Regions from separate parts of the Amphibacillus xylanus NBRC 15112 genome, predicted to be linked through region 2. Evidence: predicted binding sites of a transcription regulator. Region 2 holds the regulator's gene; each other region holds the start of a gene.
What was found. Region 2 encodes NrdR, which represses ribonucleotide reductase genes. Its sites were predicted from a motif close to AACACNATATATNGTGTT; they were not measured.

Region 1 (8,613 bases), 1.2 Mb from region 2:
TTCGGACGAAACAACAAGCAGAAGAATTATTGAATTCTGCTGATTTAGTAGCACTTGGTCGTGCACTCTTAATTGATCCGCATTGGACGCAAAAAGTTTTCGATGGAAGAGATGATCTCATTCGAACTGAGATTTCTGAATATGATCGTGAAGAATTGCTAATTGGAAATGGAACATGGGCGTTTATGAAAAACTTAATGCCAGATCGATTAATAAAAAAATAAGATAAAAATCGAGCCCTCACAACACATTATCGCGTGAGGGCCCATGTTATTTTACAAAGGAATAACTATAACATGATTTTGGCTAAAGCATTATTTTTCTCATTTGTAAAAAATTAATTATCTAAAGCGCTCATCATAATCTGTTTTTTCTCGTTCATAATCAAAATCTTCACCAAACTCAACACCATAATTGACATGTCTTGCATTAACGGTTCGATCATGATCTGCTTCACCAAGTGGATCAAATAATATCGATAAACAAATGATACCACTGATTCCAACTAGGGTATAAATAATTCTTGCTAAACCAGATGTTTGACCTCCGAATAATGATGCAACTAAATCGAATTCAAACAGTCCGATTAACCCCCAGTTGATGGCTCCGATAATGACTAATACTAAAGCAATTCTTTTGAGCGTCTGCATTAAGATCTTCACCTCCTCAAGTTGGATCCCTAAATAGGATCACCTTTATCTTTTGCTCTAAGATAAAATTCATACAATCAATATGTGGAAGGATCGATAATGTGTGGAAATAAAAAAAGCCACCACATAAAAAAATGTAGTGACTTTAGATCTTGGCGATCTTAAATGTTGATCGGATTGGTTGATACAAGATTAAAGTAATAACGATATTACCAACGGCATGATAAGTATCAAATGGGAGACCAGCAAAATAATAAGCCCAAAAGTTACCGAAGATAATATAGTTAAAAATGGACATGATAAAACCGTGAAAGTAACCAGCTAACCCGCTAATAACTGCTAGTAAATAAATAAAATGCTTTTTATCTTTTAGACGATAGAAGCTTCCTGCAATAAGGGCGATTAACGAAAACGAAACAATTTGTGAAAATGTCCAAGTTCCAACCCCTAAATACATATTACTGACGATAATGCTTATTGCTGCGAGAATCATACCATTTGTACGGCCCATAAGTACGGCAGTAATAATAATAATTGTCGTTAATGGTTGTACATTAGGTATAAAATTCATATAAACTCTGCCAATAACAGCGATACTTATCAACATCGACAGCATCGTTATTTTTTTAACGGTTAATTTTTTATTCCCAGCTATGGAAGTCAAACTCGATCACATCGCCATCTTTAATGATGTAGTCTTCTGCACCTTTCGTCGCATCTTCACCATTTACGGTATACATCCATGCATATGGTTGGCCATCTTCTGCTTGAATACCGTTTATTGAAGAAATGAAACCACCATTATTTATGACGTCAAAGTTTTCTTCCATTACTTCCATTAAACTTGTCCCTGCATCGACGGTAAGGACTTCTTCTTCAAGTATTTCTTCTTGGTTTTCAAGAGAAATTATAATTTCAACTTGAACTTCTGTTTGTTCTGTATCTGCAACATTTGGATTATTATCTGCTGTACCACAACCGACAAGTATACCTAATGTTAGTACGATGGCAAAAAGTATGTTCTTCATTTTCATTATCATACAACTCCTAGATCATTATTTTTTAGAGATGGCATCAACGTTTAGGTGATACCATCTCGTCTAAAGATATTATCTAACTGGACAAGCTCCAGTTGTACAGCTGTCATTGCCAATATCAGCTGCTTCTAAATTATCTGACACTTCATATTGCTTTAATAATTCAGCAGAGAAAGGAATCATTTTTGCTTTGAGTTCCTCATACTCTTCTTTTGAAATAGCTTCGTATGGTGTAAGTTGGTATGTTCCACCATCATGTGCTAAGAACGATACTCCAACAAAGTTATCCCAGCCTTCTAGTACACGTTCTTCTGCACGGTCCCATTCATCTGGTTTAACTGTAATCGTGTTTGATGTGTTGTGCTCTGTATAATGATTTTGGAAGCTAAAGTAGTTGTCAAACTGCTCATCTACAGATACATCATCTTTCGTCTTGTCAGCTCCAGAAGCAACAGGGAAGTCAATCACAAGTGTTTTCGCATTTGCTAATCGTTCTTCATGTGTGTCACCTTCTGTACCTACTTCAGGGTTCACTGTCCAGCCTAAGTCTAAAGCAACTTTAGCTAATGGATCAGCTTCATTAATTCGAATTCTTCTGATGTAGTATGGTGAGTGTGACCAGTGTAACCCACTTGAAACAGGAGAGTCTGTTCTCGGGTTTCGAGCAACTTGACTTAATGTTCCTTCAGGTTTAACTGCTGTAACAAGTAATGGTGCATTAATTCTTAATTCTTTTGCATACTTATCAGCTTCGCTACGTGATGCGTGGTGAAGCTTTCTTTGTAATTCTTCTTCTTGTTCTTCAGTATAGCCAAGTATCGACATTGCATCCTTCCAACCTGTTAATGAAGTACCTAATAAGCGGTCACGCTTCTGTACTTTATCCCAATTTTCAAGTTCTAAATTAGCAAGTGTCATTCTTAGGCCGATACGAGCTGAATCTCTTTGTGCTTGTAATAATCCAGCTTCGTCAAGTTGACCATTTTCATCAATAAATGCTGTAACGTTAACAGTTGTTAAGTTACATACGTTTTTACTGAATAAAATAATCTCAACACAAGGGTTTAAACCAATTTCTTCCATGATATACTCTAGTCTATTTCTTGAAGGATTTGAATCTCCTAATTGTGTTAATACTCGTCGAGCAGCCTCTTCAAGGTTAACAAATGCTGGTTCACCTTCACCTTTTAATAATTCAAATTGAAGGCTTAGTCTTTCATTTGTAGGTTTTTTAGTAAAGGCTACAGAGTTATTACTCATACGACGGTGATCAATGTTTTTACGTGGTTCACGCACAGGATGCATATGGTAACCACCAACTTCTTCAGCAAAAGCTAGTGCAACAGCTTCATCATCGAAGTATTTAAGGTTTTTGCCATCATCGTAAGAAACAGCATGCTGTTTAATTGACATTTCCTCAAACCATTTAGGTAACGTAATGCCATTTTTAATTAATGATGCTTTTACTTTTTCGTGTTGATCAAAGTGATCTTGTGTCCAGAAGCCATTAATGCCGTATTTAGCAAGTAATACTTCAATATCATCAGCATCTGATAAGAAAATTTCTGCTGTTCTTCTTACTCCACCAACAACGACGTTCGCGCCGATTAAGTTAGCCATATCAAGAATGTGGATTGGTCTAACTTGTCCGTAGCCGTCTTCATCTGTTTCAATTGGTGCTAAACTATCATCAATTTCATTTTTAAGTACTTTTGAAAATCCTTCAAACATTTCTTTAAGCGGTTCGTGACCTGATGCAGTACCACCAAATGTTTTCAGTCTTTCTCCTTTAGGGCGTACTGAGTTATAGCTAAATTTAATTGTATGAATATGCTTGTATTCTACTTTTGTTAGAACATCTAAATAAAGCTGTAATGATTCAACCCAACCTTCTTTTGAATCACCAATATAGATTTTGGCAAAGCCATTACCAATTTCAACAAGCTTTGAATGCTCCAGACGTTCTTCTTTTTTGACTGGGCGGTACTCTGAGTGGAGTACTTTAACGTTAGTTCTGATCTTTGGCATTCTTTTTGCCATTTTAAGTGTTGATTTAATCCCAATACCTGTCCCAACTAGTAATAAATAAAATACTTCGGATAAGTCCTTCCAATCTGTTATGTTTGTAAATGAACAGTTAAAATTACCAAGTGTAAATTTTTCATTTATAACGTCATTTCCACCACCAAGCCATAATGTACGGCCAGAAGGGAACTGTTTTGTATTATAAATGCTTAAAAAGATCCGCTCTGCTTCTTGTTGTAGTGCGCGGTAATCCGGCTCTAGGCCAATTTTAATAAGGTGGTCACTAGCTAAAGTCATATTATAGTTGACAGCGCGTTGAACTGTTTCTTGCCAATATTCACGTCTGCCTTTCGTAGCCTTCCATCTAGAATAAGTTCTAGTATAAACAAAACTACCAATCTCCGTTAGTGGGTTTGGGTTTTCTTTGACCACTTTTTCGACAAAACCATCGGTTACATACTCGATAATCATAAGACCGCTCCTTTGTATATATGAATAATAATATTAACGCTTCAAGGGCGTTTTTTTGACAATTATAATCATAACCTCTAAATATAAAAAAATCAATATATAGAATCGAAAATGATAACTTAATACTATATATTGATGTTTTTATGTGAGATCATGAGTTTTTATCATACCAGATTTAATAGAATAACAAAAGGATTTTGCTTAGCTAATTAGAGGGTAATTAAGAAGAAATTGTCTAAAACGACTAGAGGGTGTTAAGTTCTAGTAATTATATTATATATGATAATTTCATTTTAGGTGAGAAATTTTAGCTAAATGTGTTAAAATTTAAGTGAAAATGTATAAGTGTGTCAAATCAAAAATAATTTAGTATAAGGAGTGTCTTGTTCATGGGTTTAACTACGACAAAAACATTAAATAATGGTGTCGAAATACCGGTAATTGGACTGGGTGTTTACAAAGTTGAAGACGGGAAAACAGTGTATGATGCCGTTCGTTCAGCTCTTGAACTAGGTTACCGTCATATTGATACGGCTTCTTTCTATCAAAATGAGGAGGGCGTTGGTAAAGCAATTGCAGATAGCGGTATTCCAAGGGATGAGATCTTTGTTACGACAAAAGTATGGAATGATGAGCAAGGTTATGAAGAGACATTAGCAGCATTTGAGCGAAGTTTAACACGCCTAAATATGGATTATGTTGACCTTTATCTTGTTCATTGGCCGATACCTGGTAAGTATAAAGAAACTTGGCGAGCTCTTGAAAAAATTTATCATGATAAAAAGGCACGTGCAATTGGTGTGAGTAATTTCCACCCTCATCATTTAGAGGATTTGATGAAGGATGCAACAATAAAGCCTGCAATTAATCAGATTGAATTACATCCACAGCTTGCTCAAGTAGAGGTAAGAGAGTATTGCCGAAATCATAATATTGCCGTAGAGGCATGGTCACCGATTGGGAAGGCGACATATTTAGATCATCCAGTGCTTCAGGAGTTGGCAGCAAAGTATCGCAAGTCTCCTGCGCAAATTATTATTCGTTGGGATTATCAGAATGGGATTATCACAATACCGAAGTCTGTAAATCAATCTCGACAAAAGGAAAATGCTGATATTTTTGATTTTGAATTATCTAACGAAGACATGACAAGGATCGAAGCCTTAAACTGCGGTAATCGACTAGGAACAGACCCAGATCAATTATAATAAAAGCTAACATACGCTCAAACAATCTTAACCGGTTGTTTGAGTTTTTTTATGGGTAAAAATAAAAATTTTACATTGAATTTACAACGAGTTAACAGAGGCTTTAACTTGTTTTGATAGTCTGTAAATAGAGGAATATTTTAACTGTCAAAAAATACATCTATACTAGTTTTCCAAAAAAACACTACTATTTGGTAGTGCTTTTTTAGTAGAGGGGGCATATTAGAATATGAAAAAGTATATGAGAAGACTATTCTTTAAGGTAAATGCCGATCATTTACCAATAGCTTGGAAGTACGGTTTAATTTTTATTTTACTCTTTATCCTGTTAGTAACGTCAATTACCTTTGTTGCACGAGCGATTAATCAGACAAATCAGAGTGTAGAGACACTTAATGATAACTCTGATCATGCTTTATTAGTCACTGAGCTAAGTGATAAGATTCGGTCTAAGGGATTATCGGTTATGGGCTATGCTCAATTTGGTAGTCAAACATATGTAAATGAGTTTGAAGCAATCGATCAAGAAATTAATGAGCAATTTGACTTATTAAAAGAACGACTTAAGCATGGAAAACAGATTGATCTACTAAATAAGATAGTAGATTATAATGGACAATTAACGGACATGCTTTACCAAGACTTTATGACGATCAGTGGAAACCGTGAATTTGTTGTACGCCTACATAGTAATCGATATATTCAATTAACAGAAGAAACTACATCAGCTCTAGGTGATTTAAGTGAATTAATAATTGAAGATCGTCATGATGCTGAAGAAACAGTCTATCAAAGCCAGTTGTTCGCCCAGAACTTACTACTTTATAGCATGCTTACAACGATAATTATTGCAGTCATACTAGTATTAATCGTTAGTCGTCATGTATCTAAAAGACTGAATCATATCGTTCATGAAGCTAGTAGAATTGCTTCTGGTGATTTAACAAAAGCCAATACTATTTTGTCTGGAAAAGATGAGATTGGACAGTTATTCCATACGATTAATCAAATGCGCTTACAGTTAAGTAAAATGGTAACTTCAATTAAACAAACATCTGAGGTGGTTGATCAACAGAGTGGGCAATTAAATCAATCAGCTGAAGATGTAAAATTAGGTACACAACAGATCGCTATAACGATGAATGATCTAGCTAAAGGTACAGATGATCAAGCAGCATTCGCAAATCAATTGGAGAATATAGTACGTGATTTTGTAAGGAAAATTAGTCACATTGATCAAAGTAATGAAGCAGTAGATCAATTACTAAATGAGATGCTTGACAAGACTGCCCAAGGTCAAGATTATATGAAAAAATCTGTTAATCAGATGGACATTATTAATCAAATTGTCCAAAAAGTAATTGAGCAATTGGATAGTCTAAATCAAAAATCTACGCAAATATCTCGGCTTGTCCAGTTTATTAAAGAAATTTCAGAGCAGACAAATTTACTAGCCTTAAATGCTTCGATAGAAGCGGCTCGAGCAGGTGAACATGGCCTAGGGTTCACCGTTGTAGCAGACGAGGTCCGGCAATTAGCTGAAGAAGTAAAAAAATCAGTCAATACAATTACGACAATAACTCAAGATAATCAGAAAGAGACGCAAATAGTATCAACAACGTTAAAAGAAAGTTATCAAGAAATACAACAAGGGATGAATGATATTGAACTAACAGGATTAAGATTAAATGAGATTGAGTATGCAGTTGATCAGATGGTAACGCATATTCGATCAACGATTGAAAATTTATCACTATTGAACCAAGAATCAGTTCATGTGAGCAACGTTGCACAGGAAATGGCTTCAATTTCACAACAATCAGCAGCTGGGATTGAAGAAATAGCATCATCCGCTGAGGAAACTTCAAGTACGATGGAACACATGGCTGACAGGTCCAAAACGTTATTTGAATCTAGTCAAAATCTAAATATGCTAGTTGGGAAATTTAAAGTTTAGTGTAATGAGCATAAATTATCGAGGAAATGGTCTAAAGTTTTTCTGAATCATTTCCTTTTTACTTTGCCTATCAGGGACTAAATAAAGCAGTACTTGTCCAAACTGTTATAGAAAATATCTTATAAATGAAAGGAGTAGAAGTGGTGAAAAAATACTTCAGATTATTTTTGCTACTAATCATTATGGTCACAGCTATTGGATGTCAACAAGATGATAATCAAGAAGGCCATAAAGAACTTGATAATGAAGCGGTTGAAGTAAGTGCTTTGCCTGAAGCGGTAGTTGTCGGTTTAATTAATAGTCATGGCATGGAAATAGCAACTGCAACCCTGACTGAGCAATCTGAAGGTGGTGTGAAAATTATCTTAGAGGGAGATAACTTACCACCTGGTGAGCATGGTTTTCACATTCATGATCGTGGAGCATGCGTACCACCTGATTTTGAGTCTGCAGGTGGGCACTATAACCCAACAAATAGTAAACATGGCTTCAAACATCCAAAAGGTCCCCATGCTGGTGATCTTGAAAATATATTGGTTAAGGAAGATGGCTCTGTATATGTAGAATTAGAAGCAAAATTAGTTTCACTTGATCCAGATCATGAAAATACTCTCTTTACTGAAGAGGGGACAAGTCTTGTCATTCATGAAAATCCCGATGACTACATCTCTCAACCAGCTGGAAATGCAGGCGCTAGAATTGCTTGTGGTGTGATAGGTGAATAGTAGAGAGTGAATAATCAATAATTGATGACATAACAAGATCAGCCTAACCTCAATAAAGCGGTTCTATAATTTTTGGTGTTGGTGAGTTTTTTACGAATTCGCTGACACCTTTTTTGTGTTTCCATAGAAAAAGGCCAGTAGATTCACTAATAATTAAGTCGACGAAAAGCATTTAATATTAGAGACGAAGGGTTAGATCCCTTACAGTTATAGAGGAACGAAAGCAAAAGTAAACTGCTTAGTTAAAATAGCAGCCATTTAATTTAAAAATGAAAAACAGCAGGTGAAATACACGAGACTTCTGCGGGAATAAATCTTTTCGGTGGGACGAGTAATCGCAGTCCCAGCACGAGCTGAAGATCCACTAAGGCAAGCGCTCTTGGCTTGCCTTAGTTAGCTAAAAGCCGTGCCCGCGGAAACGTAAGAAAGCGAGTGTATTTCACCTGCGGTGAACAAGTTGTATCTTTATTAAAACTAAAATAAATTTATTCTCGACTAATTATAAAACCTACCAACACTATTTGACATTGAACCAATAAA
Region 2 (8,613 bases):
TAAATAGACCTAATTCTTTACCTAATTTACGATGGTCACGCTCTTTAGCCTCTTCACGTAAGCGCAAGTATTCATCTAAATCAGCCTGTTTATTAAAGACTGTTCCATAAATACGCTGAAGCATTTTGTTATTACTATCTCCACGCCAGTACGCACCTGAAATACTCAATAGCTTAAATACTTTGATTTTGCTCGTTGATGGGACGTGTACACCACGGCAAAGGTCGAAAAATTCACCTTGCTCATAAATCGTTACTGTCTCATCTTCTGGAATAGCTTCAAGTAGTTCTAGCTTTAAGTTATCGCCTTCATCACGATAAAGTCTCTCCGCTTCAGCACGGCTCACTTCAACTCGTCTAATTTCAAGATTTTCATCAATAATACGTTGCATTTCTTTTTCAATCTTAGGTAAATCTTCTGGTGTTAATGATTGGTCTAAATCAAAATCATAATAAAAACCATCCTCAATTGTTGGACCTACACCAAGTTTGACATCATGGCCATACAAGCGTTTAATCGCTTGTGCCATTACGTGGGCTGCTGAGTGACGCATGATTTCTAAGCCCTCAGGTTGTTTATTTGTAATAATCGCGATTTCACCATCTCCTGGTAGTGGTGTTTTTAAATCGTAATACACTTGGTCCAGTGTTACTGCTAAAGCTTGCTTTCTTAAACCTGGAGAAATTGATTGTGCAATGTCTTCTCCTGTTGTTCCTTTTGGAAACGCCTTTTGTGCTCCGTCAGGAAATGTAATTAAAATTTGATTTTCCATTCTGTGTACGCTCCTTTATTTATAAAAATCTGTGCAATAAAAAAAGCCTATCTCTCTGCGTCATACGCAAAGGGACAAGCATTAACTCGTGGTTCCACCCTCGTTCCCAAACAAAGTCATACCATTGTTTGGCTCATAGGCTCTGTAACGTAGAGTGACGCCATTTTCTACTATTATGTTCAAAAATGGAGTTCAAAGGTGGTAACTATTAGTAGATTGAACAGGAAGATTTCAGCACGACTTCCCTCTCTTTTGAACATCAGACTAATAATCATGTCCTTATCATAACTTATCGTTATCAAATTATGCTTTAGATTATAAAGGTTTAATTATGAAAAATCAAGTCAAACTATTAAGTTTGATTTTCAAACGGAAATGTGTGATTGTGAATCATGACTAGACGTTCATCAAATATGTTTTGAAGTGATATAAGTACAGGATCCGTTTCATTGTCTGGATAAACTAATATTTGTCTTGGATTAAGTGCCAGAAAAGGACTGAGCTTCTGTTCGTTTTGAGCAAATTGGTAGATATGAATGGGTGTTTCTAATACTTTTCGATTTAGTTCTTCTTTTGTGTAATAATGCCCATTTTCATGATAAATATCTCCTTCACCATTTCTCCACTTAACAAAACAAAGTGGTCCCTTATCTCGTGCCCTCACGTACTCCCTAAGCGATTCTAAAAATACTTGGTAACGTTCTTCTTGTTTCTTTTCATCAATCGACCGTGCTACGACTTCCTCTAACAACCAACCTGCTTGCTCAAAAAATATATGCTTTTGTTTATCATAGTAGAAGAATGATTGATCTGGATCAACAGTAAAGTACTGTTGCATTGTTGCTCTTAAGTCTGATAAGAAAGTTACATCTCGATATTGGTCAGTTAAGAGCATTTGTGCTGCAAAGGATAAAATTGCATTCATTTCATCAAAATCATAATAAAAATATTGATTGATCAAAATCTCGATAAGCATCGGTTTTAGATCAACAGAATAAAACATTTGGGTTAACATCTGACTCGTTTTATCATGATCCTGATCAAGAATTTCTAACTTTTGATCATCTAGTACTCGCCACATTCGCTGCTCTTTAATCAGCTTGTCTTTAAACATCGTTAGGTCAAGTTCATGATCAAATTTAATTTTCACCATTTAATCACATCCATCTCTTCTAACACTGTTATATTGTATGGATGTTATTTTAAAAAAATGATTAAATATCGGTTGATATTAAAATAGGTGGACGAGATTAACGAATCCCCCACCTATTAACTAAATAAAATCTAAGCTTATCGTTGACTTTCACCATTAATTTCAACAGGAATACTTAATTGATGAATCCGTTCAATAATTCTTCCTGCTTTAACCTGTTCAATGTCACCTCTTGTAGTTGTTGAAAGATGTTTTTCGAGTTGGCTGAGTGAATAATTTGAACTGAAGAATGTTGGTAATCCTTCCATCATGCGATATTGTAAAATTGAGCCTAATACTTCATCTCTAAACCAAGCAGAAATTGACTCTGCACCAATATCATCTAACATCAAAACTGATACCTTTTTGAATTGATCAATCTTTTCACTAATTGAATCATCTTTAATCGATGATTTAATTTCTCGGACAAATTCAGGCATGTAAATTAACATCGATTCAATCCCACGATCCGCTAATTCATTTGCAATGGCGCCGAGGAAGTATGTTTTTCCAACGCCGAAGGGACCGTAGAAATACAGCCCTTTTTGAGGAAGCTTCTCACCAGCTTCATTTAAAAACCTTGATATCTCAACAATTGCTCGGTGTCTTGCTGAATCATTACCGTGAATGTTTGCAATTGAGGCGTGGAGAATATCTTTAGGCATATATAAGCTTTTGATAAGTGATGCTCTCTCTTGCTGTGCTTCTCTAATTATCGTATATTTACATTTTTCATAGCTAACATGGATATGCTTCCCGTCCACTTCTAATCGTGGTTTGTAGCCTGGTAAAATATTGTTTGAACATCCATTTTCCGGACAATTAGTACAATCCTTATTTTGTGATTGATATTCGTACAGTTTAATTAATTGTCGATCAATTGATTCCTGATCCAATTGAGGATTAGCTTGCAGGATTTGCTGAATTTCTGGATCATTGATTATATCAGTACGCATTTTTTGATAAACGTCTTGAAATGACGCATTGTCCTTCATCCACTTCTTTAAAGATGCTTGTATGGATTCCACGGCTTATTCACCTCTACTCAGTTTAGTTTTTATTTTTGAAAGATTGTAAAATTTGATCAATATCTGCTGTAACTTCGGCTGGTTGACTATCTTCTTTTTTCTTACGATTCTTAAACCATTCAGGCACGACTTCTTGACTCTTTCGTCTTTGACCATAGTTTGTTTGTTTTTTCTGATCCCATTGTTGGTATTTATTATTTTCTGATTTTGCTAAAGTCATCGCTTGTTGGACTGTTTTAACATTTTTCCGTGACCAATGACTTGCGATTTTCTCTAAATAGGAACGAGTTAATTTCATATCTGTTTTAAGCATTACGTAATGAATCAAAACATTCATAACGCCCGGCTCAAGTCCTTGTGCATCCATAATATTAGCAATCATTTTTAGATCTTGTTGAGATGCTTGACGACCACTGGATAAATCTTCTAACAATTCTTTTGGACTAATTGTCTCCATTCGTTCAACAAATAAATCTCTTTTTGATTTCTTCGGTTCTTGATCAGTCGTCTTAATTCGTTCTCTCTGATTAACGATATTCACTTGTTGTGCAGGCAATGTTTCAACTAAATCGAGACAGGCATTCTTAAATTCTTCACGATTTAAATCATGCTGACTCGTAAGCGCCCATTGGATTGCTTTATCGAGTTGCGTTGTCGATAACTGATAAAGCCCGCCCATTTGCTCTATTAATTTAATATTGTCATCAGTTAAAATTCTTTCTACTGGTAACATTCGATCAGCTAGGCTCTTCTCTAGCCACTTCCAGTCAATGTTATGATGCTGAACATTAGGCTCTGCTTGTGTTTCTTCTTCTTGATTAATTTTTACAAATGATTGTGCTGCACCGTCATATTTAAACACATCAGAGAATTGAGCTGTTACGTTTTTGCCTAGCTGATTTTTATCTTGAACTTCAAAAATTGAACTAACAGATTCTTTAATTGCCTGATATTTAATTCGGCCAATTTGATGACGTAATAATTGCGTTAATAAATCATGCTTTAAAAATTGTTTAACTTTAAGTGGTTCATTTAATTGATAGTGATAAATCGAACCGTGCTCCAGTTCATGTTTATATGTATGAATCAAGCCAATTGCCTCACATTTTAACCGAGCTTGATAGATGACTGTCAATGGTCGATCTAGTAGTTGCATTAAATGATGGTGGCTATGCTTTTGATTCGCTTGAATAAGATGATATAAAGTAACGTAAAGCGCCGTTGCATCCACACCAATAATCGGTTGATACAATTGATAGAGTGCTTGATAGTGATCATCTGTAATTGAACACTGGTTAATAATTGTGAAATGATCAGAGGGGAGTATTTTCCCAATTGATTGGTGCATGGTATGCCTCCTTTATTAATGTTGACTCTATTATAGCACAAAGAAAAAAGAGCCTATATGGCTCATTTATCTTTTTTATTCGAATAATTCATAATTTCTTTTAGTTCATCTAAAAAGACATTAATGTCTTTAAATTGGCGATAGACAGATGCAAAACGAACATAAGCAACTTCGTCAATTTGAGCCAAATGATCCATTACAAGCTCTCCGACATCTTTACTTTCTACCTCAGCAGAGCCTCTACTACGTAATTCTCTCTCGACATCTATAGCCAGTTGTTTTAATTGTTCATGAGATACTGGTCTTTTCTCACAAGCTTTAATTAAGCCTCGAATTAACTTCTCACGACTAAACGCCTCTCTAACGCCTTCTTTCTTCACGACGATTAATGGCATTTCTTCAATGCGTTCAAAAGTTGTAAATCGATAGCTACACTCTTCACATTCACGACGTCTTCGAATCGCGTCCCCTTCTTCAATTGGACGAGAATCTAAAACACGGGTATTCTTATTTTGACAGGTTGGACAGCGCATATTCTTTCATTCCCACCTTTAATTAATAGATTTGTTCTTGTTGATCTAGTTCTTGTAATTCTTTTGATAAAGCTTTATATAGTTTAGGGATTAAATTATGACTAAACCCTAAGTCAAATAGGCCGCCTTCTGTCGTAATTGAAAAGTCTACTGCAGTTCTATACGGCTTGACCATAATGATGGTAACAATAATAAAGGCACGTCGCTTGCCTTTATAGTTAATACTAATTTCACCATGTTTTTCTGATTCTGAGTTAATTTCGCAATTTGGAAGTTGTCTAAAATAGCGAAGTACTGTATCAAATGCTTTATCTTTTGTTGTTCGATAGTATTTCGTTCTTAAATTCTTGTCCCAATGATTATCTCTAGATTCTGAATGATTATTAAAATATTTATTCAGTGTTTCCTTAAATCCCATGTATGACACCCCATTAATATAATAATTTGTAAAACAAGTATTTACCGAGTATAAGTATAATAGTCTAGTTCTAATTATAGCATCAATTCATGATAAATACGATATTTTTAGTAAAACCGGTTACATCTTAATACTTAGTAAGATTTAATCTGTTTTGAGACTATTTAAAAGCTGTTCAAATTGTTCAGCTGTCACTTCTTTGGTGCCATTATTATCAATCACATAATCTGCTTTTTGCTTCTTCTCTTCTATTGAAATCTGTGAATTAATTCTTTGTTCTGCTTCTAATTTGGTCAATTGATCTCGATTCATTAATCGGTCAAGTTGTGTCATTCGTGTCGTGTAAACGACAATAACTTTATCGACTAAATTAGTTAAGTTAAGCTCGTACAATAAAGGAATATCAAGTACAACGAGCGCATGTCCTTCACTAATCAATCGATCCCTTTCCTCGATTAATTGATCAATTATAATTGGATGAACAATTTGATTAAGTAAGTCACGTTTTGCTTTATCGTTAAAAATTAATTCGGCTAATTTCTTGCGATTAATTTTTTGATCACTTGATAAAATATCATCGCCAAATGCACGCAATACTTGTTGATATGCGCGCTGATTTGGTTCGATTACTTGATGTGAAATCTGATCAGCATCAATAATCGGAATATTTTCACGGATAAAAAGTTGAGCAACAGTACTTTTGCCAGTCGCAATACTTCCAGTTAAACCAAGAACCTTTGTCATTTTATCACCTACATAAATATAATTACGGTAAATTTATTCTTAGCCAATCCAAAAACGACTTATTCCAATGATAATTAGTAAAATACCAGGAATATAGCGAACCCATGGAGCTAATTCTTCTTTGGCAAACTTTCTTCCAATGTATAGTCCAATAGCTAAAAATGTTGCCGTCATAAAAATAATAAAAATGATTGCGGTTAAATCGATTCCTACAAGTGAAGCACCTAGTCCTGCAGCACTTGCATCTATTGATAACGCCATTGCTAACCAAACAACTTCTAAACCAGTAATATCTCCAGACTGATCAAGGTCAGCTAAGACTGGTTTTTTCAAAATACTTATTACAATTCCTAACCGTTTAAGTTCAATATTATACTGTTTTTCAACTGTTTGTTTCGGTTGATCAAATGAGACGAGATTATATATACCTAAACCGATCAATAATATGGCACCGATAAATGTAATCAATGTTTCATTTATCAATAATGATAATAATTGACCAGCAAGCATCGCTATTCCAAAAGCTAATCCTGAACAAATACCGATAACGAGTATCATCGGTTTAGATAGAGTCATCTTTTTTAATCCATAGCTAAAAGCAACCATAAAACAATCGATACTAACTGCGATTCCTAAAAATAATAAGGAGAATATTTCAATCATCTCCACCCACAACTCCTTCAAGTCTTAAGTACAATAACTTAACTCGAAATAGTATATGGGTGGATGAAAAAAGGTGTGAGTCTTGATTGACTAAGAAATGAGTTGACAGCTAGGACAAATATGGGTACCACGGTTTGAGACTTTAAATTTCTCGATTTCTGAACCACAAGTCTTACATGGCTCACCTGTCTGACCGTAGACGTATAACTCTTGTTGGAATAACCCGATCTCACCTAAACTATTTGTATAACTTCTGATCGTTGTTCCACCTTGCTTGACAGCCTCTCTTAGTGTATCTTTTGCTTCTTTTAAAATGAATTGAACTTCTGTTTCAGATAATGATGTACCTTGACGTAGTGGATGGATTTTTGCTCTAAATAATGTCTCATCAACATAAATATTGCCCAACCCTGAAATAATTGTTTGATCGAGTAAAATATTTTTAATCGCTCGTGAGCTTTTTTTGATTTTTGGATAAATATCTTCAAATAAATACCCGGGTTCAAAAGGATCTGGACCAACCTTCGCAAGTGGCAGTTCAAGGTGAGCCTCGCCCTTGTTAAAAAGGTGCATCGTCCCAAACTTTCTAACGTCATGATAATGTAGTGATCTTCCACTCTCAAAATTAAAGATCACATGTGTATGCTTGTCCTTAATTGCTTCTTTAGGATAAATACCATACTTTCCTTCCATACGTAGATGAGATACTAATGAATAGTGATCTAGTTCAAAAATTAGAAATTTCCCTTTTCGGTTAATATCCTTGATTGATTGACCGATTAGTAACTGTTTAAAGATTGATACATCATCTGGTTTTTTAATAATCTTTGGCCAAAACACATCAACTGATGTAATCACTTCATCTTTAACTAGTTTTAATAATGTTTGTCTAACTGTTTCGACCTCTGGTAATTCTGGCATAACTATTTCCTTTCTATTTAGCGTCGTACCATGATTCGCCTTGTGAAGCATCAACTTTAAGCGGCACATTTAATGTGACCGTTTCAGTCATTACTTTCGGTACTAGCTCTAACAATTTGTCTGCTTCTTCTCTTGGCGCTTCAATAATTAACTCATCATGAACTTGTAGTAATAAGCGTGCTTCAAAATTCCCGGCTTTTAATGCATGATCTAAATCGATCATTGCTTTCTTAATAATGTCAGCTGCACTTCCTTGGATTGGCGTATTCATTGCGGTACGCTCAGCAAAACTACGTTGATTAAAGTTTCGGCTCGTGATCTCAGGTAAGTAACGTCGTCGATTCATCAATGTCGTCACATAGCCATCAAGTTTTGCTTTATGAACAATATCATCCATATATTGTTTAACTCCAGGGTAGCTAACAAAGTATTGATCGATAAATGCTTGCGCTTCTTTTCGAGTGATTTTTAAGTTTTGTGATAAGCCATAATCACTAATTCCATAAACGATGCCAAAGTTAACGGCTTTAGCTTGTCTACGCATTAAGCTATCAACTTCATCTGCTGTAACATTAAAGACATCCATCGCAGTTTGAGTATGGATATCACGATCTGATTTAAATGCTTCAATTAGCTTCTCGTCATTAGCAATATGAGCTAATACTCTTAATTCAATTTGTGAATAGTCAAACGCTAAAATAATCCAATCGTTTTCACTTGGAATAAACGCTTTTCTAATTTTGCGTCCTTCTTCCAATCGAATTGGGATGTTCTGTAAGTTTGGATCTACGGAACTTAAGCGGCCAGTCTGTGTTAGCGCCTGATTAAATCGTGTGTGAATTTTTTTATCATCATGAATTACTTTTAGCAAGCCTTCAATATATGTCGATTGTAATTTGCCAAGCTGACGATATAGTAAAATACTAGGGATAATTGGGTGTTTGTCCTCAAGCTTTTCTAATACGTCTGCTGATGTTGAATATCCCGTTTTAGT
Region 3 (8,613 bases), 1.1 Mb from region 2:
TGATATTATGACGTTGATCGCCATTGAAAAAAGGTTTGGTCCAGGTGATAAACTACCAAACGAAAATGAATTATCAGAAAAGTTAAACATTAGTCGAACGACACTAAGAGAAGCGATTAGAATCTTAGTTACAAACGGTGTCTTAGAAATTAAGCGTGGTCGAGGAACTTTTGTTAGAGAAGATTTTGATGTTAGTAAGACGTTACAATCATTAAATCAAATTTCAGAAGCGCGAATTGGGGCAAGAGATTTATATGAAATGCGATTAATTTTCGAACCAGAAGCTGCTTATTATGCGACGATCAGAGCAACAGATACTGAGTTAGAGCGAATTTTAGATTTTGGTAAGCAAATTGAAGAAAAAATTATTCGTGGTGAAGATCGAACTGAGGTTGAACAAAAGTTTCATAAGTCAATTTCAAAAGCTACACACAATGCATTTATCGACAAGCTAATGCCTGTCATTTATCAAGCGATTGATGCTGGTGTTGTTTTGTCACAGGCAAATGATCGGGCATCTCAAGATACGATTAATGACCACAGAATGATTATGGAATTCATGAAAGCAAGAAACCCCGAAGGTGCCCGTAGTGCAATGAAAATTCATATTTTACGTGCAATTAATGATTTGGAAATTAATTAATATTCAGAGTTGTCTAACAATTCCATTGACGGCAGACATCTTTGCCTTTAAAATAATATTAATAACTAAATGAGAAGGTGTGTGTTCAATATGAGGAGCGATATGATTAAAGTTGGGGTTGACCGTGCACCCCACCGTAGTCTGTTGTATGCAACTGGGAAAGTAAAAACGAAAGATTTGGATAAACCTTTTATCGGCGTTTGTAACTCTTATATCGATATAATTCCTGGGCATGTTCATTTGCGTGAGTTTGCTGATGTTGTTAAGGAAGCGATTATTGAAGCTGGTGGAATTCCATTTGAATTTAACACGATTGGTGTTGATGATGGAATTGCAATGGGACATATCGGTATGCGTTATTCATTACCAAGTCGTGAGCTCATTGCTGACTCTGCTGAAACTGTTATTAATGCACACTGGTTTGATGGTGTATTTTATATTCCAAACTGTGACAAAATTACCCCTGGTATGTTAATGGCGGCTGCTAGGACAAATGTGCCTTCTGTTTTTGTATCTGGTGGGCCAATGGAGGCTGGGGTCAGCTCGACTGGACAACAACTTTCCTTAACATCAGTATTCGAAGGTGTTGGTGCGCATAAATCCGGCCAAATGTCCGCTGAAGAATTACTTGATATTGAAATGAATGCTTGTCCAACGTGTGGATCCTGTTCAGGTATGTTTACAGCCAATTCAATGAACTGCTTAATGGAAATGCTCGGTATGGCGCTACCAGGTAACGGAACAATAGTGGCAACAAGCGATAAGCGTAAAGAATTAGTTCGTGAAGCAGCGAAGCATTTAATCCGCATGATTAAAGAAGATGTAAAACCACGTGATATTATCACAAAAGAAGCAATCGATGATGCATTTGCGCTTGATATGGCGATGGGCGGATCGACAAATACAGTGCTTCATACATTAGCAATTGCACATGAAGCTGGGATTAAATATGAAATGGCTGATATTAATAAAGTCGCTGAAAGAGTACCATATTTAGCAAAAATCATGCCCGCATCTGATATCTCAATGGATGATATCAATAAGGCTGGTGGCGTTGAAGCGATCATTAATGAGTTAACAAAAATTCCTGGAGCCATTCATCCAGATCGGATTACGATTACAGGTAAAACAATGGGCGAACTTGTTAAGGGGCATGAGATTACAAATCCTGAAGTAATTCGAACAAAAGATAATCCATATAGTCCTGTTGGTGGTCTATCTGTGCTGTATGGTAACATTGCGCCAGATGGTTCTGTTATTAAAGTTGGTGCTGTTGATCCTTCGATTAAGAAATTCGTTGGTGAAGCAATTGTGTTTGATTCGCAAAATGAAGCTCAAGAAGCAATTGATAATGGCACGGTTAAAGCAGGTCACGTTGTCGTGATTCGTTATGAAGGGCCTAAAGGTGGACCTGGAATGCCAGAGATGCTTGCACCAACCTCTGCAATTATGGGTCGCGGACTAGGAACTGAAGTTGCACTGATAACTGACGGTCGCTTTAGCGGTGCTTCACGTGGTATTTCAATTGGACATATTTCACCAGAAGCGGCAGAAGGCGGACCGATTGCTTTAGTTGAAAATGGTGATGTGATTGAAATTGATTTACCAAGCCGAACAATTAATCTTAACGTATCAGACGAGGAGTTAGCTGAGCGTGCAAAAAATCTTAAACCATTTGAACCGAAGATTAAAACTGGTTGGTTAGCGAGATACTCGAAGCTTGTTACGAATGCTTCACGAGGCGGAATTATGGAAATTTAATTTTTTACAAAATAATAAACGCTCTGGCTGTAAATTGGCCAGGCGTTTATTTTTATAAAATTATTTAACTCGTTTAGTAGACAAATAAAAAAAGACATTCATCTATTAACCTTGTGAGGCTAAATACTTCTTAATCACTTTAACGTACTCATTTTTTATTGAACATTGTTGCAACTTAATAGGTTTAAACTGATACATTAACTCACTTGCCCTACTAGAAATAGTAGATTTAGCAATATACCAGGCTCCCCAATCACACATCCAAGATCAAGTGCACCACATTACATGGAGAGACTGGCATGGCAGCCACTTTTGGCATAACAGCAAATTTTCAGAACTAGCGATAGCTTATTAAAGGAAATGAATTTTACAAAGCTGATCAAACATCTGTGTCTGCAGCAGACAAGAGAAATCAAATACCTAGAAAATCACTAAATTATCGAACGCCTTTGGAAGTGTTTATGAGTTACATCGATGAATCACATTTGTCTAGCTTAAATTGACAAATCAAATAATATAAAACGCACCTGTCTCGAAAGAATCTAAGACAGGTGCGTTTTTGGTCGCATAACATGTATTTTTTATAGCTTTTAAATATAGTTCCCATTATTCCAGAGCATCAGTTGATCAGCCTGGATTGACTTTTTCACATCGATAATTTTTTGATTTGAACTACCTCTAAATGCTAAGTTTAAGTCTTTTTTGGCTTCGATGAATCTACCATCTACTAATACGTCAATTAACTTTAGTAACTCAATTTTATCTGGACTGCTTTTGAAAAGTTCCTGATAAGTATAGCCACTCCATGCCCAAATATCCTTTGTATCACCGAATTCAGCTCTCACTCTTTTACACAATGATAAGGTTACTTGGGTATTTAAGAAGGGTTCGCCACCTAATAGACTAAGTCCTTGGCAATATTCAGCGTTCAAGTCTTCAATGATTTGATCTTCTAATTCTTTTGTATATGGGTATCCATATGAAAAATCTTGAGCCGCTTTGTTGTAGCAACCTCGACAAGCAAATGGACATCCACTAACATAGAGACTACATCTTACCCCTTCACCATCAACAAAGTTGTAAGGTTTATAGTCCGCAATATGACCGAGGCTAAAGCGTTCTGCTGTCCATGTAATCGGAATTGACTTAATTACAATCAAATCCTTTCATATGCTTTTTACGTGAGGCAATTTCTTCATGACGGCCTTTAACCATTGGACGTTTTTGCGGATTACCAAGATAACCACACGTACGTTTTACAACATCACATGTTTCAGGATCAGTGTTGCCACAGCTTGGACACTCAAAGCCTCTTTCAGTCGGGTTAAATTCACCATCATAATTACATTCATAGCAGTGGTCAATTGGTGTATTTGTACCTAAATACCCGACTCGATCATATGCATAATCCCATACGGCTTCTAGTGCCTTTGGATTTGTTTGCATTTTAGGATATTCACAGTAGTGAATAAAGCCACCACTTGTATATGGTGCATATTCCATCTCAAAGTCTAGCTTTTCAAATGGTGTTGGTGATTTCCTTACATCATAGTGGAAGCTATTAGTATAATAGCCCTTATCAGTAATCTCTTCGATCGGACCAAATTTCTCAAAATCTAGTCTACAGAAACGATCTGTTAGACTTTCACTTGGCGTTGAGTAGACACTAAAGTGTATATCTGTTTCATTACCCCACTCATCTGCTTTTGATTTTAATCGTTTGATAACATCCAATGTGAAGTCTTTTGCCTCTGGGTTATCCTCCCATGCTTTTCCGTAAAATGCAGCTGCTACTTCATATAGACCAATATAGCCTAATGAAACAGTTGCACGTTTGTTCAAGAACAATTTCGACACTGGGTCAGTTGTTTTTAGTTTTTCCCCAAATGCACCATGTAAATATAAGATGGGAGCATTAACTGGTTTTGCTTCCATTGTTCGATTTGCTTTAAAGACCAATGCATCTTTCATAACAGCAAGACGCTCGTCTAGTAATTCATAGAATTTATTAAAATCTCCACCTGCTTCAATTGCAATCCGTGGTAAATTTAACGTCACTACACCTAAATTCATTCGGCCTGATGTTACTTCATTGCCATCTTTATCTTTCCAAGATTGTAAGAATGAGCGACAGCCCATTGGTACTTTAAAACTACCTGTTAATTCAACAATTTTGTCATAGCTTAAAACGTCAGGATACATTCGTTTAGTTGAGCATTCAAGAGCTAATTGCTTGATATCATAGTTTGGATCTTGCGGTTCAAGGTTTACGCCCCGTTTCAATGTGAAAACAAGCTTTGGAAATATAGCTGTTCGTTTTTCCTTACCTAAACCGTTAATTCTAATTTGTAAAATTGATTTTTGGATTTCACGCTCAATCCAGCTTGTCCCTAAACCAAAACCTAAAGTTGTAAATGGCGTTTGTCCTTGTGATGTATAGAGTGTATTAATTTCATACTCTAAGCTTTGCATTGCATCATAAATATCTTTTTTAGTTTTTTCTAAAGCAAATGCCTTTTGACGCTCTTCTCCTTCAATCCAGTCTTGAGCTGTTTTGAGGTTTTTCTCATAGTTTAATTGTGCATACGGTGCTAAAACTTCATCTACACGGTCAAAGCTACATCCTCCGTACTGGCTTGATGCGACATTGGCAATAATCTGTGCTGTTTGTGCTGCGGCCGTTTGAATCGATCTCGGTGATTCAACTTCTGCATTTCCAATCTCAAATCCTTGTTCAAACATTGTTTTAAAATCGATTAAACAGCAGTTAGTCATCGGTGCATATGGTGTATAGTCTAAGTCGTGATAATGAATTTCGCCTTTTTCATGCGCATTTGCTACATGTGGAGGAAGCATTCTTAAACCGATCGTTTTCCCAACACTTCCTGCGGTTAAGTCACGTTGTGTGTTAAAAACATTACTATCTTTATTCGCGTTCTCATTAACCACCGTTGGATCCTTTTCTAATAGCTGATCAATTTTGCGGTTAATATCGCGACTATTTTTTCGTATTTCTGCTTTTTCCTTACGTCGTTGGACATAGCTATCAGCTAAATCAAGCATACCGTAACTTTGTAAGCGCTTCAAAACATAATCATCAATAAGAGATGTTGTGATTACTGCGGGTGCACTTGCTTGAATATTTTCATCTACTTCATATGTAATCTCTTCAATTGTTTGTTTTGAATAAGATAAATTAGTATTCTGAACCGCTTGGATAAGTGCGTTCTTTATTTTTGCTGGATCGTATTTTTGTGATCGGCCATCCCTCTTTTCGATTGCTAGTTTAATAGCTGGCCTCTTCACCATTTTTGTATCCATCATTGTTTTATTACCCCTTTCAGTCTTGGTCGTATAGTTCGTTTGATTTTGCTGCATATATTATGTCATGTCTCTAAACGCATAAAAAAACCCTAAAAGGCATACTTCATTCTAGGGAGCTAATTTGTTACTTTGCCTCGAAATAACAAGAATTTTGTAAGTTCATCTTGAGAAAAGACCTGACTTAAGCTAATGCTCATACAGTGGCGGGACCGTTCCAGATTCTCACTGGATTCCATTTCAAAATGAAATATTATGTAGTATTTTTACTATATCACGCAACATATTGGGGGTCAATGAACAATTTGTGTCCATATTTAGTATTGTTGGAGATTTACTAAATTTTCATCTTGACATGACTTTTTGTCTAAGACAAACTACATATGATTTTTTGCGACAAAATATAACACACATCTACTAAAACTGATGTGTGTTATGAAAAAATTATTGACTAGCAAGCATACGCCCGAGTGGACCATTTTCATCGATAATAGATTCAAGATCATACACTGAGATAGGAAACATCGGAAAACCATAAACATATGGCGTGATTTCATAAAGTTGAAAATATATGACTAGTGATTTGTCAGCAATATAAAAATCTTGGTCAGGTTTTATCTCTTTGAATTCCCCTAATATCGGAATATCCCGTTGCTCAATTTGTATCTTGATTAGGTCCGAAAGTACTTTTACATAATCACTTCCTGGTTTAAATAAATCTTTTAGCTCGCATAGTTGTTTTTCCTTTAGGCCAAAAGTTAGGGATTTAATAAACGTCATGCCATGAGCTGCATGGTAATGGTATGTGTAATTTGATTGCGACAAGCTTAAAACATCACGCTGATTATTTTTCAGTTCATATAACCCGATCATCTCCACTACTGTTGTCGGCATATTGCCAACTTGAAGATTAATTAGCTCTTGAGTTTGGCTAACAATTGTTTGATTGATTAAATTTTCTAATGCTTGATCCTTCATTTTTACTGCCTGAGGATAATAAACGATTTTATTCGGACCATCACTTATATTTAGCGTTTGAATCTGAACTGGAAATACAAAAGACATTTGCACCACGCTCCTCTATAGACAATTTATGCAATGGGCGTAATTGTGTGTCTGCCTATAAGGATTTTGGTGTGAGTTTTTTCGCTTGTTAAACAGATTATCAATGGTATAGCGGAAATCTTATACGTTTAGACTAATTTTCCGCCAAAACGTTGAAGATTGGGGCTTTATCGTCAACAGTTGAACGACTTTTTAGACCAAACATTAAGGATTAGGGCTTTATCGTCTACGGTTGAACGACTTTTTAATCAAAACGTTAAAGATTATGCGCTTATCATCTACTTTTGCGCTACTATTTGGAGCAAAAGTTATAGTTTAGTGCATTATCATCTGCATTTTAACCACTTTTCAACTCAAACGTTAAAGATTAGTGCCTTATCATTTACTTTTTAACCACTTTTCAACTCAAACTTTAAAGATTTGCGACTTACCATCTACTTTTAACCCACTTTTCAACTCAAACGTTAAAGATTAGTGCCTTATCATCTACTTTTTAACCCACTTTTCAACTCAAACGTTAAAGATTTGCGACTTACCATCTACTTTTTAACCACTTTTCAACTCAAACTTTAAAGATTTGCGAGTTATCATCAACTTTTAACTCATTTTCCCTACCAAACGTTATAGATTAGCACTAACCTTGCAATGTTTTTTAAAAATCATCACGTGCTTGGCGTAATTTGATAAATTGTTCAAGAGTTTCTGCTTGGAGGAGTAGATTTATTTTCTTTTCTCTTCCTATTGTCGATGGTAATGTGGGTTTACCAGTTTTTCTTAACGCTCTCACCTCATCTAACGCGACTAATACGTGCTGATTAGCTGGTTCGATAGATTGAGCAAAGCGTAGATTCGTTTCTGTATATTCATGAGCTGGGTATACACGCACAATGTTATCAAGCTGTTTGAATTTCTGCAGCGACAAAAATTGTGCTTGATAATCGCCGGTAAAAACACGACCAGTTCCAGCTGAAAATAGTGAATCACCACAAAATAGAGCTTCATCGATTAAGTAACTAATATGACCTTCTGTATGGCCTGGTGTGTCCAATACAGTCACTGTTCGCCCAAATAATTTAAACGAATCGCCTTCCTTTAATACATACTGACTTAGAGGTTGAGTTTCCGCAGGTCCATGTACTGGGGTATTAGGATATTCAGCTAAAATTTGCTCGACCCCGCCAGTATGATCATCATGATTATGCGTTAGCAAAATGGCGCTTAAGCTTTTCTGTTCATTATATAGATAATCTAAAACACCCTTTGCCTCACCAGGATCAACGACGACAACCTGTGAATCTTGCTCGACTACCCAAATATAATTATCTTTGAATGCATTGATTGGATGAATGTTCACTTTTATCACTCCTTGGTAATAGTATACAACTTCCTCTATTATCCTTCTATTAAATCGATACCTTATAAGCTCCTAAAGCCAAATAAAAAAATATTACGCTCACGAACCGAATCTGGTTATTCGCATATTGATAACTATATGATGGGAGTTGATAATTTGAGTACATTTAATCCTGAAAAACTTTCTGTTAACTTTATTAATGAAACAACCTTAACCCAACCTGTAATACCAAGGCGTTACACGCTAACACACTCTGATGTTACTGGTGAATTATTTTTGGATATTGGGACCAATTTTGCATGGGAAAAAATTAACCCTACACGTGATGAAGTTTTAGGGGAGTGGAGATTAGATGAGCATTGTTTATGGTTCTTTATCAACATCTATATTGATCAAGGTGAGTTTCCAATTGATGCAGCTCGTAAAAGAAATGAGATCTTCAAACGAGAGCTCCCTACTGCTTTAACTG

Region 1: a site for NrdR is predicted at 4,305-4,322, ahead of nrdJ (ribonucleoside-triphosphate reductase, adenosylcobalamin-dependent). Genes of this name have one in related genera too.
Region 3: a site for NrdR is predicted at 6,001-6,018, ahead of nrdD (anaerobic ribonucleoside-triphosphate reductase). Genes of this name have one in related genera too.

Annotation. Positions count from the first base shown of each region.
Region 1 covers NC_018704.1:2,340,794-2,349,406, reverse strand. The annotation lists gene AXY_RS11215 (NADH-dependent flavin oxidoreductase) at 1-224, shown strand, start outside; gene AXY_RS11210 (DUF378 domain-containing protein) at 342-650, opposite strand; gene AXY_RS11205 (ECF transporter S component) at 796-1,266, opposite strand; gene AXY_RS11200 (DUF4430 domain-containing protein) at 1,292-1,684, opposite strand; gene nrdJ (ribonucleoside-triphosphate reductase, adenosylcobalamin-dependent) at 1,760-4,183, opposite strand; gene AXY_RS11190 (aldo/keto reductase) at 4,573-5,391, shown strand; gene AXY_RS11185 (methyl-accepting chemotaxis protein) at 5,621-7,348, shown strand; gene AXY_RS11180 (superoxide dismutase family protein) at 7,489-8,073, shown strand.
Region 2 covers NC_018704.1:992,756-1,001,368, reverse strand. The annotation lists gene thrS (threonine--tRNA ligase) at 1-772, opposite strand, end outside; T-box leader at 840-1,067, opposite strand; gene ytxC (sporulation protein YtxC) at 1,125-1,925, opposite strand; gene dnaI (primosomal protein DnaI) at 2,063-2,992, opposite strand; gene AXY_RS04895 (replication initiation and membrane attachment family protein) at 3,015-4,340, opposite strand; gene nrdR (transcriptional regulator NrdR) at 4,403-4,873, opposite strand; gene AXY_RS04885 (hypothetical protein) at 4,896-5,291, opposite strand; gene coaE (dephospho-CoA kinase) at 5,436-6,035, opposite strand; gene ytaF (sporulation membrane protein YtaF) at 6,075-6,698, opposite strand; gene mutM (DNA-formamidopyrimidine glycosylase) at 6,789-7,619, opposite strand; gene polA (DNA polymerase I) at 7,633-8,613, opposite strand, start outside.
Region 3 covers NC_018704.1:2,455,125-2,463,737, forward strand. The annotation lists gene AXY_RS11650 (FadR/GntR family transcriptional regulator) at 1-643, shown strand, start outside; gene ilvD (dihydroxy-acid dehydratase) at 734-2,404, shown strand; partial or broken gene AXY_RS13040 (IS30 family transposase) at 2,803-2,907, shown strand; gene nrdG (anaerobic ribonucleoside-triphosphate reductase activating protein) at 2,995-3,564, opposite strand; gene nrdD (anaerobic ribonucleoside-triphosphate reductase) at 3,551-5,728, opposite strand; adenosylcobalamin (AdoCbl) riboswitch at 5,843-5,987, opposite strand; gene AXY_RS11670 (DUF3298 and DUF4163 domain-containing protein) at 6,170-6,790, opposite strand; gene gloB (hydroxyacylglutathione hydrolase) at 7,443-8,144, opposite strand; gene AXY_RS11680 (staygreen family protein) at 8,301-8,613, shown strand, end outside.